4 regions of the Bradyrhizobium ganzhouense genome follow, and region 2 is predicted to be linked to each of the others. Evidence: predicted binding sites of a transcription regulator. Region 2 holds the regulator's gene; each other region holds the start of a gene.
The links. Region 2 encodes LexA, which represses DNA repair genes until DNA is damaged. Its sites were predicted from a motif close to TGTTCNNNNTGTGTTCNG; they were not measured.
Positions count from the first base shown of each region.

Region 1: the regulator LexA is predicted to act here: its motif matches at 1,230-1,247, upstream of ACLFLU_RS23125 (single-stranded DNA-binding protein).
Region 3: the regulator LexA is predicted to act here: its motif matches at 2,368-2,385, upstream of uvrA (excinuclease ABC subunit UvrA).
Region 4: the regulator LexA is predicted to act here: its motif matches at 2,300-2,317, upstream of ACLFLU_RS06735 (ribonuclease T2 family protein).

Region 1 covers NZ_CP181318.1:5,048,275-5,051,808, reverse strand. Annotated here, with positions in the region: gene ACLFLU_RS23135 (outer membrane protein) at 1-32, opposite strand, end outside; gene ACLFLU_RS23130 (outer membrane protein) at 280-969, opposite strand; gene ACLFLU_RS23125 (single-stranded DNA-binding protein) at 1,390-1,893, shown strand; gene ACLFLU_RS23120 (DUF2306 domain-containing protein) at 2,107-2,505, shown strand; gene gyrA (DNA gyrase subunit A) at 2,674-3,534, shown strand, end outside.
Region 2 covers NZ_CP181318.1:5,165,997-5,169,530, forward strand. Annotated here, with positions in the region: gene ACLFLU_RS23680 (HAD family hydrolase) at 1-195, shown strand, start outside; gene glp (gephyrin-like molybdotransferase Glp) at 737-1,948, shown strand; gene lexA (transcriptional repressor LexA) at 2,125-2,826, shown strand; gene ACLFLU_RS23695 (hypothetical protein) at 3,004-3,207, shown strand; gene ACLFLU_RS23700 (hypothetical protein) at 3,401-3,534, shown strand, end outside.
Region 3 covers NZ_CP181318.1:5,052,440-5,055,973, reverse strand. Annotated here, with positions in the region: gene uvrA (excinuclease ABC subunit UvrA) at 1-2,272, opposite strand, end outside; gene ACLFLU_RS23140 (outer membrane protein) at 2,536-3,291, opposite strand; gene ACLFLU_RS23135 (outer membrane protein) at 3,445-3,534, opposite strand, start outside.
Region 4 covers NZ_CP181318.1:1,432,985-1,436,518, reverse strand. Annotated here, with positions in the region: gene ACLFLU_RS06755 (ATP-binding protein) at 1-693, shown strand, start outside; gene ACLFLU_RS06750 (DUF3617 domain-containing protein) at 714-1,244, opposite strand; gene ACLFLU_RS06745 (hypothetical protein) at 1,292-1,597, opposite strand; gene ACLFLU_RS06740 (hypothetical protein) at 1,780-2,244, shown strand; gene ACLFLU_RS06735 (ribonuclease T2 family protein) at 2,363-3,064, shown strand; gene ACLFLU_RS06730 (23S rRNA (adenine(2030)-N(6))-methyltransferase RlmJ) at 3,118-3,534, shown strand, end outside.

The DNA of each region.
Region 1 (3,534 bases), 120 kb from region 2:
AAGCTGGCAGAAGCGAACAAAATCTTCTTCATTTTCAAACTAATCCCCAGTTTCTGCTTGGCCCTTCGGTGTGCGGGAAGGGCTTCGGACCCAAAGGTCCGTTCGCTTATCTCTACCTCAATTAATCCAGAGGTTGTGTGTCCGAGGAGCCACAACACGCGGGAAAGTGCGTCCATCGACATGACGGTTCGGCGCACCGGGCCGCGAAAACAAAAAGGCCGGCACAAGGCCGGCCTTACGTAACGTGATGGCGTTGGAGCCGAGGCTCACTACGTCAGATCAGTACTTGGCGACGATCGGGCCGTTGAAGTGATAGTTCACGCCGACCTGCACGGTGTGGAAGTTGAGCGTGCCGGTGGGAAGAGCGCCCGTGAAGTAGGTCTCGCCGCCGAGGCTGCGATAGAGGTACTCGCCCTTGACCGACCACTGCGGAGCGAAGAACGCCTCGACGCCCGCGCCGACGGTCCAGCCGGAGTGGAACTTGCTGTCGGAGACGCTCGCGCCGAGCGCGCTGACGGTGAGCTTGTTGTCGATCCAGGCGTAGCCGGCGGTGCCGTAGAACAGGACGTTGTTGACGGCATAACCGAGACGGCCGCGCACGGTGCCCATCGCATCGGTCTTGCCGCTCAGCGTGGTGCTGACGACGCCAAAGCCGGGGACCACGGTCGCGCCGGTCACGGAAGCGCTGACGTCAGCCCAGGCGGCGTCAGCTTCGAGGCCGTACACGACGTTGCCGGTCTGCCAGTTGTAGCCGGCGGTGCCACCGACGAAGCCACCCTTCATCTTCGGGGCGGTCGAAGCGTCTTCCCAGGCGCCGCCACCGACGATACCGAGGTAGAAGCCGGTCCAGTTGTAGACGGAAGCCACGGCCACCGGAGCCTTGGTGTAGGGGCGAGCCGCCAGATCGGCAGCCGAAGCGGCGCCAGTGAGGGCGAGCAGACAGGCCGAAGCCAACAAGATCTTCTTCATATTCAACTAATCCCAGTCCCAGTTTCTGTTGTTGCCTTCCGTGGGTCGGAAGGACATCGGACGCCTTGGTCCAACTGGCGTCGGCTTACACCAGTGAAGCCGCAAGTTGTGTCTCCAAAAAGTCACAACAGACGCAAAATGTAATGATCGCTGACCTATAATTCCCATCGGAAACTCGACAAAAAAAGCCGGCGCGATGCCGGCCTTCGATCCCCCAATGTTGGCCGCTTCAAAGATCCCCGAAGGGTTCGGCGCGATGCGGGAACAAATCTGGAACAAATGATCGGGCAGTGCTATATGTGGGGATAACCGAGGGCGCGTCGGGCCGATCGGTGCTCGTAAGCGTATAGGGTCGGCCCAACAGGCGGCAGCGCGGGCGCGCCTTTCGAAATTCAGTGGCATTTGGAGTGGAGAGCGGCGATGGCGGGAAGCGTCAACAAAGTCATTCTGGTCGGAAATCTCGGCAAGGATCCGGAAATCCGCCGCACCCAGGACGGGCGGCCGATCGCGAATCTGAGCATCGCTACCTCTGAGACCTGGCGCGACAAGAACAGCGGCGAGCGCAAGGAAAAGACCGAGTGGCATCGCGTCGTGATCTTCAATGAAGGGCTCTGCAAGGTCGCCGAGCAGTACTTGAAGAAGGGCGCCAAGGTTTACATCGAGGGCGCGCTCCAGACTCGTAAATGGACCGACCAGAGCGGTGTGGAGAAGTACTCCACCGAGGTCGTGCTGCAGGGCTTCAACTCGACCCTGACGATGCTCGACGGCCGCGGTGGTGGCGGGGCAGGCGGCAGCTTCGGCGATGAGCCGGGCGGCGATTTCGGCTCCTCCGGTCCCGTCAGCAGCGCACCGCGCCGTGCCGTGGCCGCCGGCGGCGCTGGTGGTGGCCGCAACAACGACATGGACGACGATATCCCGTTCTGAGGCGCGGCAGGACTTTGTTCCGGGCTTGTGCCGCGCTCGTGTAAAGCGGCAGGATTCCTTACCAATTGACGGGCTAAGCTCGGGTTTTCCGGGCTGGCCTCATGTGCTGCCTCAAGCCTTTGACGGGCTGTGATGTGAATGGTATTAACTTTATGTTAATGCCATTCACATGGCCGGTCCCGACCAGAGGACGGGTCACATGAGCCATGTCAGATGAGCCTTGCGCCTCTGCTTGATGCCGCCCCAGCGATCCCGCTGCACGCCTTCGCGGCGATGGCGGCCTTCGTGCTTGGCATCGTCCAGTTCGCAGCGCCCAAGGGCACGCTGCCCCATCGGACGGTTGGCTGGATCTGGGTGGCGCTGATGGCCGTGGTGGCCGCGTCGTCGTTCTGGATCCACCAGATCCGCCTGGTCGGGCCGTTCAGCCCGATCCACCTGCTGTCGATCTTCACGCTGGCGATGCTGCCGCTCGCAGTGTGGCGGGCCCGCACGCATCGCGTCGTCGCTCATCGATGGACCATGATCTTCTTGTTCACCGGCGCGCTGGTCGTGGCGGGGCTGTTCACGCTGGTGCCGGGGCGCATCATGCATCAGGTGTTTTTCGGGGCATAATTGGCGGTTCCGGGCGGCTCGTTCCGGCGCCGCCGACAACGGTGGCGAGAAGCGCGTAAGTCTCTGGAAAAACAAACGGAAAAACCGCTTCCCAAGGGCTCGCAAGGGTGGTTATCAGGGCCTCGATGCGCTATATGATTCCCAGATAGAATTTCACCGGATTCCCCATTGGCTGACGACGACAACAAGAAGCCCGGCGACGAGCCGGAGCGCTCCGATATTCGCCCCGTCTCCATCTTCGAGGAGATGAAGAAGTCGTATCTCGACTACGCCATGAGCGTGATCGTGGCGCGCGCGTTGCCCGATGCCCGCGACGGTCTGAAGCCGGTGCATCGCCGCATCCTGTACTCGATGAACGAGCAGGGGCACACGCCCGACAAGAAGTACGTCAAATCCGCCCGCGTGGTCGGCGACGTCATCGGTAAGTATCACCCGCACGGCGACCAGTCGATCTATGACGCCATGGTCCGCATGGCGCAGGACTTCTCGATGCGCGTGCCGCTGATCGACGGCCAGGGCAATTTCGGCTCGGTCGACGGCGATCCCCCGGCCGCCTATCGTTATACCGAGGCACGCCTGACCAAGGCGGCGCTGGCTCTGCTGGCCGATATCGACAAGGACACGGTCGACTTCCAGCCGAACTACGACAACAACGAGACCGAGCCGTCGGTTCTTCCGGCCAAGTTCCCGAACCTTCTCGTCAACGGCGCGGGCGGCATCGCCGTCGGCATGGCGACCAACATCCCGCCGCATAATCTCGGCGAGGTGATCGATGCCTGCGTCGCGTTGATCGACAACCCCGCGCTCACCATCGACGAGCTCATCAACATCGTGCCGGGACCGGATTTTCCGACCGGCGGCGTCATTCTCGGACGGCAGGGCATCCGCGCCGCCTATCACCTCGGCCGCGGCTCGATCGTGATGCGCGGCAAGGTCGCGATCGAGACCATCCGCAAGGAGCGCGAGGCGCTCATCATCACCGAGATTCCGTACCAGGTGAACAAGGCGACGATGGTTGAGCGCATCGCC
Region 2 (3,534 bases):
AGCATCGGCCTGCGCAAACCGGACGCGGAAGCCTTCGACCATGTCGTCACCGCGATCGGTGTGCCGGCCAACCGGATCGTGTTCTTCGATGACCTCGCCCAGAATGTCGAAGGCGCCCGCGCCCGCGGGCTGAAGGCGGTGCATGTCACCTCGCCCCGCGACGTCGGCAATGCACTCAAGGCGCTGGGAATCTAACGGCCGATTCCGGAACAATTTCGCCCGGACACGAGGAACCGAAACACTTTGTGCATTTTTGTACAGAGTTCCGGGAACGGAATGCCCGCTTCCGGACTCTAGAGTCCGTTGGGACTTCTACGAACGGACGTATCATCGTGTTGGGCAAAACCTACCTCACCAAGCAGGCCTCACTGCTGGTCAAATTCGCCAGGACCACCTCAGACTCAGAGCTTTCAGCCAAGCTGATGAGCAAGGCGGCTGATCTGAAGGCCCAGGCCGATCCGATGCCCGACAGGGATCAGGGCCCTCGAGCGCCCGATGTCAGTTCAGACAGGTAGCCGGGGACCTGACCGACACTGGCCGTGACTCTCGTCATCCTCGTGCTGGTCTATCTCGCCTTCCGGATCATCCCCGGCGGACTTGATGCTCCCACTCCATCGCTGCGCGGATGACGCAGGTTAAAGCAACCTGTGCGACCACCGTTTTTGCCTCTGCGCCTGCACTCGGCTAGAACTCTCGCCGCTGATTTGCCCGAACGGGCGTAGCTGGAGTTTTCACCGTGGCCCTGATGCCGGTTTCCGATGCGCTTGCTGCCGTGCTCGCCGGTGCGGAGCCGCTGCCCGAGGAATCGGTCGCGCTCGACTCGGCTTTTCACCGTGTGCTCGCACGCGACGTCGCGGCGCGGCGGACGCAGCCGCCGCAGGCGATGTCGGCGATGGATGGCTATGCCGTCCGCGCGGCCGATGCGGCCAAGATTGACGCGCAGCTCAACGTCATTGGCGAAGTCGCTGCCGGCCGGCCGTTCGCAGGAACTGTTGGCGCCGGCGAAGCCGTACGGATCTTCACCGGTGGCGTCGTTCCTGATGGCGCGGATGCGGTCGTGATCCAGGAGGACACCGTCGCCGATGGCAAGCGCATCACGATCACGGAGGCCGCCGTCACCGGGCGGCACATCCGCCCGGCCGGCATCGACTTCTCTGAAGGGGACGTGCTCCTGCGCAAGGGCGCCCGGCTCACCGAGCGCGATCTCGCGCTCGCCGCCGGCATGAACCATCCGCAGTTGGCCGTCCGCCGCCGTCCAAAGGTCGCGATTCTCGCGACCGGCGACGAGCTTGTGATGCCGGGCACCACGCCCGGCCATGGCCAGATCGTCTATTCCAACGGCTACGCCCTGCATGCGCTCGCCCGCAGCGAGGGTGCTGACACCATCGACCTCGGCGTTGCCGCCGACACGCTTGCCGCCACCACCGCCGGCATCCGCCGCGCGCGCGAATCCGGCGCCGACATCCTGGTCACGACCGGCGGTGCCTCGGTCGGCGACCACGATCTGGTGCAGCAGGCGCTGAAGGACGAAGGCACCTCGATGGCGTTCTGGAAGATCGCGATGCGACCGGGCAAGCCGATGATGAACGGGCAGCTCGGAGCGATGCGCGTGATCGGCCTGCCCGGCAATCCCGTGTCATCCTACGTTTGCGGCTTCCTGTTCATGGTGCCGCTGATTCGCGCGTTGTCGGGCCGTTCGATGGTTCATCACCGCCGCGAACGCGCCGTGCTCGGCCGCGACGTCGGCGCCAATGACCAGCGCGAGGATTATCTGCGTGCGCGCCTCGATGTGCGTGATGACGGCACGCTGATCGCCCTTCCCGTCAATCACCAGGACTCCTCGCTGCTTGCAAATCTCGCTGCGGCACAGGCACTTCTCGTGCGCGCACCATTCGCTCCGAAGGCCGACGCCGGCGCTGCTTGCGAGGTGCTGCGACTGCCCGCTTGAGCGCATCGTTCGCAACCGTTCTGCGAACTTTGTCGCGTTCACGCTAAATTAAGCAGTTGCGGAACATGTATCGAACATATAGTGTCCGTTCATGATTTGTTTCGAGCGTGCAGCGGCTTATTGCTGAATTCAGCGTCTCGGAATCGAACGACGTCAACCGGGGGATTTTGGTCGAGATGTTAACGCGCAAACAATACGAGCTCCTGCGGTTCATCAGCGAGCGCCTGAAGGAAAGCGGCGTGCCGCCCTCCTTCGACGAGATGAAGGACGCGCTCGATCTGCGCTCGAAATCAGGCATCCACCGCCTGATCACCGCGCTCGAGGAGCGCGGCTTCATCCGCCGCCTGCCCAACCGCGCCCGCGCCATCGAGGTGATCAAGCTGCCTGAGCTCCAGGCCGCCGCCGGCAGCCGCCGCGGCTTTACGCCGAGCGTCATCGAAGGCAATCTCGGCAAGGTCCGCACGACGTCGAGCCTGCCCGCCGACGAGGGCGAGCGTCCCGTCGCGGTGCCCGTGATGGGCCGGATCGCGGCCGGTACGCCGATAGAGGCTCTGCAGACCCGTAGCCACACCATCAGCGTCCCGCCCGACATGCTCGGCTCAGGCGAGCATTACGCGCTCGAAGTGCGAGGCGACTCCATGGTCGAAGCCGGCATTCTCGACGGCGACATGGCGCTGATCCAGCGCAACGAGAGCGCCGATACCGGCGACATCGTGGTCGCCCTGATCGACGACGAGGAAGCGACACTCAAGCGCTTCCGCCGTCGCGGCGCCTCGATTGCGCTCGAGCCGGCGAACGCGGCCTATGAAGTCCGCATCCTGCCGCCCAACCGGGTCAAAATCCAGGGCAAGCTGATCGGGCTGTACCGGAAGTACTGAGCGCGTCGCGGTCGACGACCGCCATCAACGATTGGAGCGGACGATTGTCCGCTCCGGCTGGATAGTCTTTCTGGTTTTGCACAGATTATCCGGCCACCTCTCCAGCGCTACATCCTCGGCACGCCGCAACGAAGCGCGCATCGCTTCGCAGGCCTTTGACAGACCGAGGAGACAACCATGCGCAAGATCGTTCTGAGCACAGTTGCGATGGCGTTGATCGTAGCATCCGCGTCGCAAGCTTTCGCCGCACAGCCGCAGCACCATGCCCGCAAGGCACCGCAGGCAACCGGCGAGCAATTCCGCAATGCCCGCAACGCCGTCGAGCAGCCGTCGCAACCGGCCTGGCCATATTCGGGCTGGTCGGCACCTGCCGGCCGCTGAGCCAAAGCGTTCACCGAATGCACGGGGGCAGCCTTTGTTCCTTGCGCATCTGAAAAAGATAATGTGATCGCGCTCTGCGGAGGCGAGCCGCAGATTTGCCCACAAAAAAGCATATGATCACAGGCTTCCACTCTGATAGAGGCCTGCGCCTCAGAAGAGGCGCGGGTGCTCTATCCTGAATGAGGAGCACCCAATGTGTGACTACAGCCTGCACGCTGTCGCGACGCGCCCCGCAGAAGTCGGCGAGACAATCGTCACGACAACATTCCGCGGCACCTCGACGCGCGGCTTCGCCTCCGAAGCCGATATGTCCGTCGCCGTCTGCCT
Region 3 (3,534 bases), 110 kb from region 2:
TCGCTTCGGGCAGGCCGGCAAACCATTCGCGGATCGGCGTGAAGGCGCCGGTATAGGTCGCGGGGTTCGAGCGCGGCGTGCGGCCGATCGGCGACTGGTCGATGTCGATGATCTTGTCGATATGCTCGAGGCCCTCGATGCGGTCATGCGGCGCGGCGCCCTCGCTGGCGCCATTGAGCTTGCGCGCGATCGACTTGTAGAGTGTATCGATGAGAAGCGTCGACTTGCCGCCGCCGGAGACGCCGGTGACGGCGGTGAACAGGCCGAGCGGAATCTCGGCCGTGACGTTCTTGAGGTTATTACCGCGCGCGTTCACCACCTTGATGGTGCGGCGATGGTTCGGCGGACGCCGTTCCGGCACCTCGACCTCGAGCTCGCCGGTGAGATATTTGCCGGTCAGCGATTTCGGGTTGCGCATGATCTCGGCAGGCGTGCCTTCGGCGATGATGTTGCCGCCATGCATGCCGGCGCCCGGACCGATGTCGAGCACGTGGTCGGCGAGCAGAATGGCGTCCTCGTCATGCTCGACCACGATCACGGTGTTGCCGAGGTCGCGCAGCCGCTTGAGGGTGTCGAGCAGGCGGGCGTTGTCGCGCTGGTGCAGGCCGATCGACGGCTCGTCCAGCACGTAGAGCACGCCCGTCAGGCCCGAGCCGATCTGCGAGGCCAGGCGGATGCGCTGGCTCTCGCCGCCGGACAGCGTGCCGGAGGAGCGGGAGAGGGTGAGATAGTTGAGGCCGACGTCGAGCAGGAAGGTGAGGCGCTCGCGGATCTCCTTGAGGATGCGCCCGGCGATCTCGTTCTGCTGCGCGTTCAGCGCCTCCGGCACGGTCTCGAACCACGCGCCGGCATTCTTGACCGACAGCTCCGAGATCTCGCCGATGTGCTTGCTGCCGATCTTGACGCAGAGCGCCTCGGGCTTGAGCCGGAAACCGTTGCAGGCGCCGCAGGGCACGTCGTGGAAATATTTTGCGAGCTCCTCGCGCGCCCACTCGCTTTCCGTTTCGCGGTAGCGTCGGTTGATGTTGGTGATGACGCCTTCGAACGGCTTCTTGGTGTCGTAGGAGCGGACGCCGTCCTCGTAGGAGAACTTGATCTCGTCCTCGCCGGAGCCATGGAGGATCGCGTTCTGCGTCTTCTTCGGCAGATCCTTCCACTTGGTGGTCAGCGTGAACTTGTAGTGCTTGCCGAGCGCAGTCAGCGTCTGCGTGTAGTAGGGCGACGACGATTTGGCCCAGGGCGCGATCGCGCCCTTACCGATCGCGAGCTCCTTGTCGGGAATGACGAGGTCCTCGTCGACATGCTGCTCGACGCCGAGGCCGCCGCAGGCCGGGCACGCGCCGTAGGGGTTGTTGAACGAGAACAGGCGCGGCTCGATCTCGGGAATGGTGAAACCGGAGACGGGGCAGGCGAACTTTTCCGAGAACAGAATCCGCTCGGGTCCGCTCTTGTCGTGGATTTTTGCGGTCTTCTTTTTCTCTTCGGCAGGCGCAGCAGCAGCCGGTGCGTCGGCATACTCGACCACGGCGAGGCCCTCGGCGAGCTTCAGCGCGGTCTCAAAACTTTCGGCGAGGCGCTGGCCGATGTCGGCGCGCACCACGATGCGGTCGACCACGACGTCGATGTCGTGCGGGAATTTCTTGTCGAGCGTCGGCGCTTCCGCAAGCTCATAGAAGGTGCCGTCGATCTTGACGCGTTGAAAGCCCTTCTTGAGCCATTCGGCGAGCTCTTTGCGGTACTCGCCCTTGCGGCCGCGCACGACGGGCGCGAGCAGATAGAGGCGGGTGCCTTCGGGCAGCGCCAGCACGCGGTCGACCATCTGCGAGACGGTCTGGCTTTCGATCGGAAGTCCGGTGGCGGGTGAATAGGGCACGCCGACGCGCGCCCACAAGAGGCGCATATAGTCGTAGATCTCGGTCACCGTGCCGACGGTCGAGCGCGGGTTCTTCGAGGTCGTCTTCTGCTCGATCGAGATTGCCGGCGACAGGCCGTCGATCTGGTCGACGTCAGGCTTCTGCATCATCTCCAGGAACTGGCGGGCATAGGCCGAGAGCGACTCGACGTAGCGGCGCTGGCCTTCCGCGTAGATGGTGTCGAAGGCGAGCGAGGATTTGCCGGAGCCTGAGAGGCCGGTGAACACCACAAGCTTGTCGCGGGGAATCTCGACGTCGATGTTCTTGAGGTTGTGCTCGCGCGCGCCACGGATCGTAATTGCGCGCAGGCTCGAGCCCGCGTTCTGCTGTTGGCGCTTCGCCTTGATCACTTCATCCATCCGAGTTGCCCTCAAGGAATCCCAAAGGTACGCGATCGCGCCGACGAAAAGGCGCGCTTCGCCCGGAACCGGGATCGGCGCCGATGGGGTTGTTGGCGAACGTAGGAAGAACGGAGACGGATTTCCAGAGGGACTTGCGAATCGTCAACGGATTGTTGGCGCGCTGGCGGGACTTGGCAGCAGGGCTCGGCATTGGGACAAGCGGAACAGCAAAAAGGCCGGCGTGAGGCCGGCCTTTGATGGCGCTGAATTCGCGAGCTCGCTCAGTATTTGGCGACGACCGGGCCGCCCCAGCGATAGTTGACGCGGATCAGCCCGATATCGACGTCCTGGCCGATCCGCTCGGTGCGTCCCGGCGGAACGAGAATGGCGCTGGCGAGATCGCCGCCGTGATGACCGAGGAACAGATGGTCGTACTCACCGCCGACCGACCAGTTTTCTGCAAAGGCGTATTCCACGCCGAAGCCCGCGCTGTAGCCCCAGCGGGTCTGGCTGAGCGTATTGGACACGACGCCGACACCCGGAATGAACTCGTCGTATTTGTCGTGCGCGACGGCAGCACCCGCCTTGCCGTAGAACAGCAGGCCGTTCACGGTGTAGCCGAGCTGGCCGGTGAACAGACCAAAGCTGTCGATCTTCGTGCGGTTGTTCAGCGGCGCCAGCACCAGGCTGACATTGTTGCCCTTGAAGTCGGCCCAGTTGCCCTGGCCTTCCACGCCGAGAACCCAGTGTGCCTTCTGCCAGCGATAGCCGAGCTGGGCACCGACCGTGCCCCCGCTGGCATTGTGGCAGCCTTCGCCGACGGCCGGATCGATCGCAACACCGCTGACGCCAACTACGCTCCAGCAGGCATGGCCGAGGCCGCCGCCGCCATTGATGCCGCCATAGACGCCGGTCCATTCGAGGGCGGGGACAGGCGCCACCTGCGCCTTGGAATAGAGCGGGAGATCCGCGGCAACGGCCGGTGCAAGTGCACCGAGTGCGAACAGGCTGATCGCAGCCACGGCCCAAGTCTTCATATCGCGTCCCCAACTCGCCGAACCAATGCGCGGGCGCCATGCGCGTCCCACGATTCCTTGACGGTTCGGCTCACCGGGCCGCGAAAACAAAAAGGCCGGCGCGAGGCCGGCCTTTCGTAACGATGTGACGTCGGTCGTGAGGCGAAGCGAAGCTCAGTACTTCGCGACGATCGGGCCGCCGAAGGTGTAGTTCAGGCGGACGGTGGCCATATCCACGTCCTGCTTGATGCTGTCGCTGCGGAA
Region 4 (3,534 bases), 3.7 Mb from region 2:
CCGCGCGGCGCGCGCGAGGTGCGGCGCGCGGCGGGCGCCTTCCTCGAGATGAAGTCGCGCATCGAGCGCGCGATGGAGCAGCGCACCGCGATGCTCGCCGGTGTCAGCCACGATCTGCGCACCATCCTGACCCGCTTCAAGCTCGAGCTGGAGCTGATCGGCGACAGTCCCGAGCTCGAGGGCATGCGCAAGGACGTCGACGAGATGTCGATGATGCTGGAGGATTACCTTGCGTTTGCCCGCGGCGATTCCGGCGAGCAGTCGCAGCCGACCGACATGGCGCAGGCACTCGAGGCGCTGCGCAGCGATGCCGAACGCCACGGCCACACCGCGACCGTGACATTCAGCGGCCTGCCCGTGGTCACGGTGAAGCCGGCCTCGTTCAAGCGCTGCCTCGCCAACCTCGTCACCAATGCAGCGCGCTACGGCAAGGCCATCGCCATCTCCGGCCAGCGCGATCACCGCTATCTGACCGTCACGGTCGACGACGACGGGCCGGGCATCCCTGTGCATTTGCGCGAGGAAGTGTTCAAGCCGTTCCTGCGGCTGGACAACGCTCGCAACCAGGACGAAGGCGGCACCGGCTTGGGGCTGGCCATCGCCCGCGACATCGCCCGCTCGCATGGCGGCGACATCACGCTCGGCGACAGCCCGATGGGCGGATTGAGGGCGAGCGTGCGGATTCCGGTGTAGCTGCCCTTACCTCGCCCCGCCTACTTCGGCAACAGCGCCTTCAATTTGTCGACGTCGCGCACGTTCATCTTGAAGCCGCCGGGCATCACGATGTCGCCGGGCTTCTGGTCGGGCTTGCAGGCGCCGAGCCATTTCGCTTCGAGCGTCATGGTGCTGTCGCGCCCCGCGGCACCGACAGCGCCGCCTTGCGCATGCGACGAGGTCTTCACCGTGTAGGCCGAATTGAAATCGCCGGTGATCTCGGCATGCGAGGTCGTGCTCATGCCGGCGACGCTGCACTCGGAATCACTGACATAGCCGGTCGCGGTCTTCTTGATGTCCTGCTTGGAGCAGACCTGCTTGGCCATCGGCGAGATGTTGTTATTCATCTCCTTGTCGACAGTCTCGTCGGTGCAATGCTGCATGGTCATTTCCGGCATGGCCGAGCCGGACCGGACCATCTTCAATTCCCAGAGACCGGCCTTGCGCAGTGGCAGGTCGTCGGCGAAGGCGCTACCTGCCGACAACGCGAGGCAAACGACTGATCCGAGCAAAGCAAGCTTGCGCGTCATCGGAGAAACTCCCGGCTGAGATGTCGTGGCTGGCGTTCCGAAACGCCTCAGTAGAGCGTGCGGATCGGACGATCGGCCGCGCCGTAGGGCACCCAGCGGCAGGCAAAGGAGATGTAGCCGCCCTCATAGGCCTGCACCGCGAGGAATTTCACCACCTTGCCGTAGCGCGCGCAGTGATCGACCGCGGCCTGGCGCGCATCGGTCTGGGTCGCCATCGAATAGGCGATGATGCCGCCGGTGTCGTTGCCCTTGAAGGGCGGCACCGGAAGGATGTCGGCACGCGCCGACTGGCTCGCCATGATCCCCGAGACAACCAGGCTGGCAAGAAGGCCCGCGGCCGCAATGATTCGCATTCCCGTCACTCCGATTGATTGGAGGCAGTTTACGGTGCCGGCGCGGCGGTGGAAAGAACGGAAGGCCGGCTGACTGCACCGTTGTGATCAACTCCTGGCCAAGTGTTGCCGCGCTGCACTTGACCTCCCCCGCCCTTCGCGGCACCGTCCGACCTTCGCAGATCATGCAGTCTGGATTGCACATGCGCGCCTCGACCTCCCTGAAACCGCTTCGTTTTGCCGCCGTTCTTGGCCTCCTGTTCGGAGCGCTGTCGCTCAGCGAGGCCAGGGCTGCCAATCCGCTGGAGTTGAATTTCTGGCTGAGCGGACCGCGTTATGACGGCAATGTCGCCGATTGCGAGAAGGCACTGCCGATGATCGCGAGCCAGTTCTCGGAGAAGGAAGGCTCGTTCTGGAATTCGCCGTTGAGAATCGAGGGCTTCGCGGCCGTCCATGAGACCGCGTTCCGGCCCTGGGCGTCCGACAATATTCCGCGCCGCTACTGCACCGGCGAGGCCATGCTCAATGACGGCAAGGTGCGCAAGGTGCACTTCTCGATCGTCGAGGATGGCGGCTTTGCCGGCTACGGTCAGGGCGTGGAATGGTGCGTGGTCGGGCTCGACCGCAACTGGGCCTACAATCCGGCCTGCCGCGCCGCAAAGCAGTAAGTCGAAGGTCCTGATTCGGACCGATCAAGCGGCCGATCGACGGTCGGCCGAAATTTGTTCTTGAAATGTTCTTGTTGCCTGCTAGGCTGATTGCACAGTCTGGTTGAGGGGCGTCGCCATGTTTCATTTTAGATTGCTTTCGTTCTCCCGCCTTCTGATCTCCCTGACCGTTGCGGCCGGGCTGATCTCGCTGGCCGGCGGCGCGAAGGCGCAGGACAAACGGCAGAACGCGCCCGGCGAATTCGATTTTTATGTGCTGTCGCTGTCCTGGTCGCCGTCCTTCTGCGAAGAGGCGGCCGAGCGCGGCCGCGGCGGCGGGCGCTCGAACATCCAGTGCGAGGGACGCCCCTATTCCTTCGTGGTGCACGGGCTGTGGCCGCAATATGAGAACGGCTTCCCTGAATACTGCCAGCGGCCGTCGCCGCGGCTGAATCGCAACATCGTCTCCTCGATGCTCGATTTGATGCCGGCGCCGGGGCTGATCTTCAACGAGTGGGACAAGCACGGCACCTGCTCCGGGCTGACGGACCGCAACTATTTCGAGACGATCCGCAAGGCCCGTGCCGCGATCAAGATTCCGGCCGAATATCTCGACCTGTCGCAGGCCAAGACCGTGGCGCCGGGCGAGGTGGAAGAAGCCTTCATCAAGGCCAATCCGGGGCTGAGCAACGCAGCCGTCTCGGTCACTTGCAACCGCACCCGGCTCTCCGAGGTCCGCATCTGCCTCAGCAAGGATTTGCAGTTCCGCGCCTGCGAGGAAATGGAACGTCGCGCCTGCCGGCGCGACCAGGTGACGATGCCGCCGATCAGAGGTGGCTAGTTCAGGCCCTCGTGCCTCTTTGCTCAGGCCGTCACGTGGCGTAGTGCTCTTGCATGAACTACCGCCACGCCTTTCACGCCGGCAACTTCGCCGATGTCATCAAGCACATCGTGCTGGCGCGCATCCTGACCTATTTGCAGGACAAGCCGGCCGCCTTCCGCGTCATCGACACCCATGCGGGTGCCGGCCTCTATGATCTCGACAGCGACGAGGCGCGCCGCAGCGGCGAGTGGCTGACGGGGATCGCGCGGCTGATGCAGGCGCGCCTTTCGAACGAGACGGTCGCGCTGACCAAGCCGTACATGGACATCGTTCGCGCCTTCAATCCGAAGGGCGAGCTCAAGGCTTATCCGGGCTCGCCCTTGATCGCGCGCGGCCTGATGCGGCCGCAGGACCGGCTCGTGGCGTGCGAACTCGAACCGAAGGCGCGCAAGGCGCTGATCGACGTGCTGCGGCACGACGAACAGGCG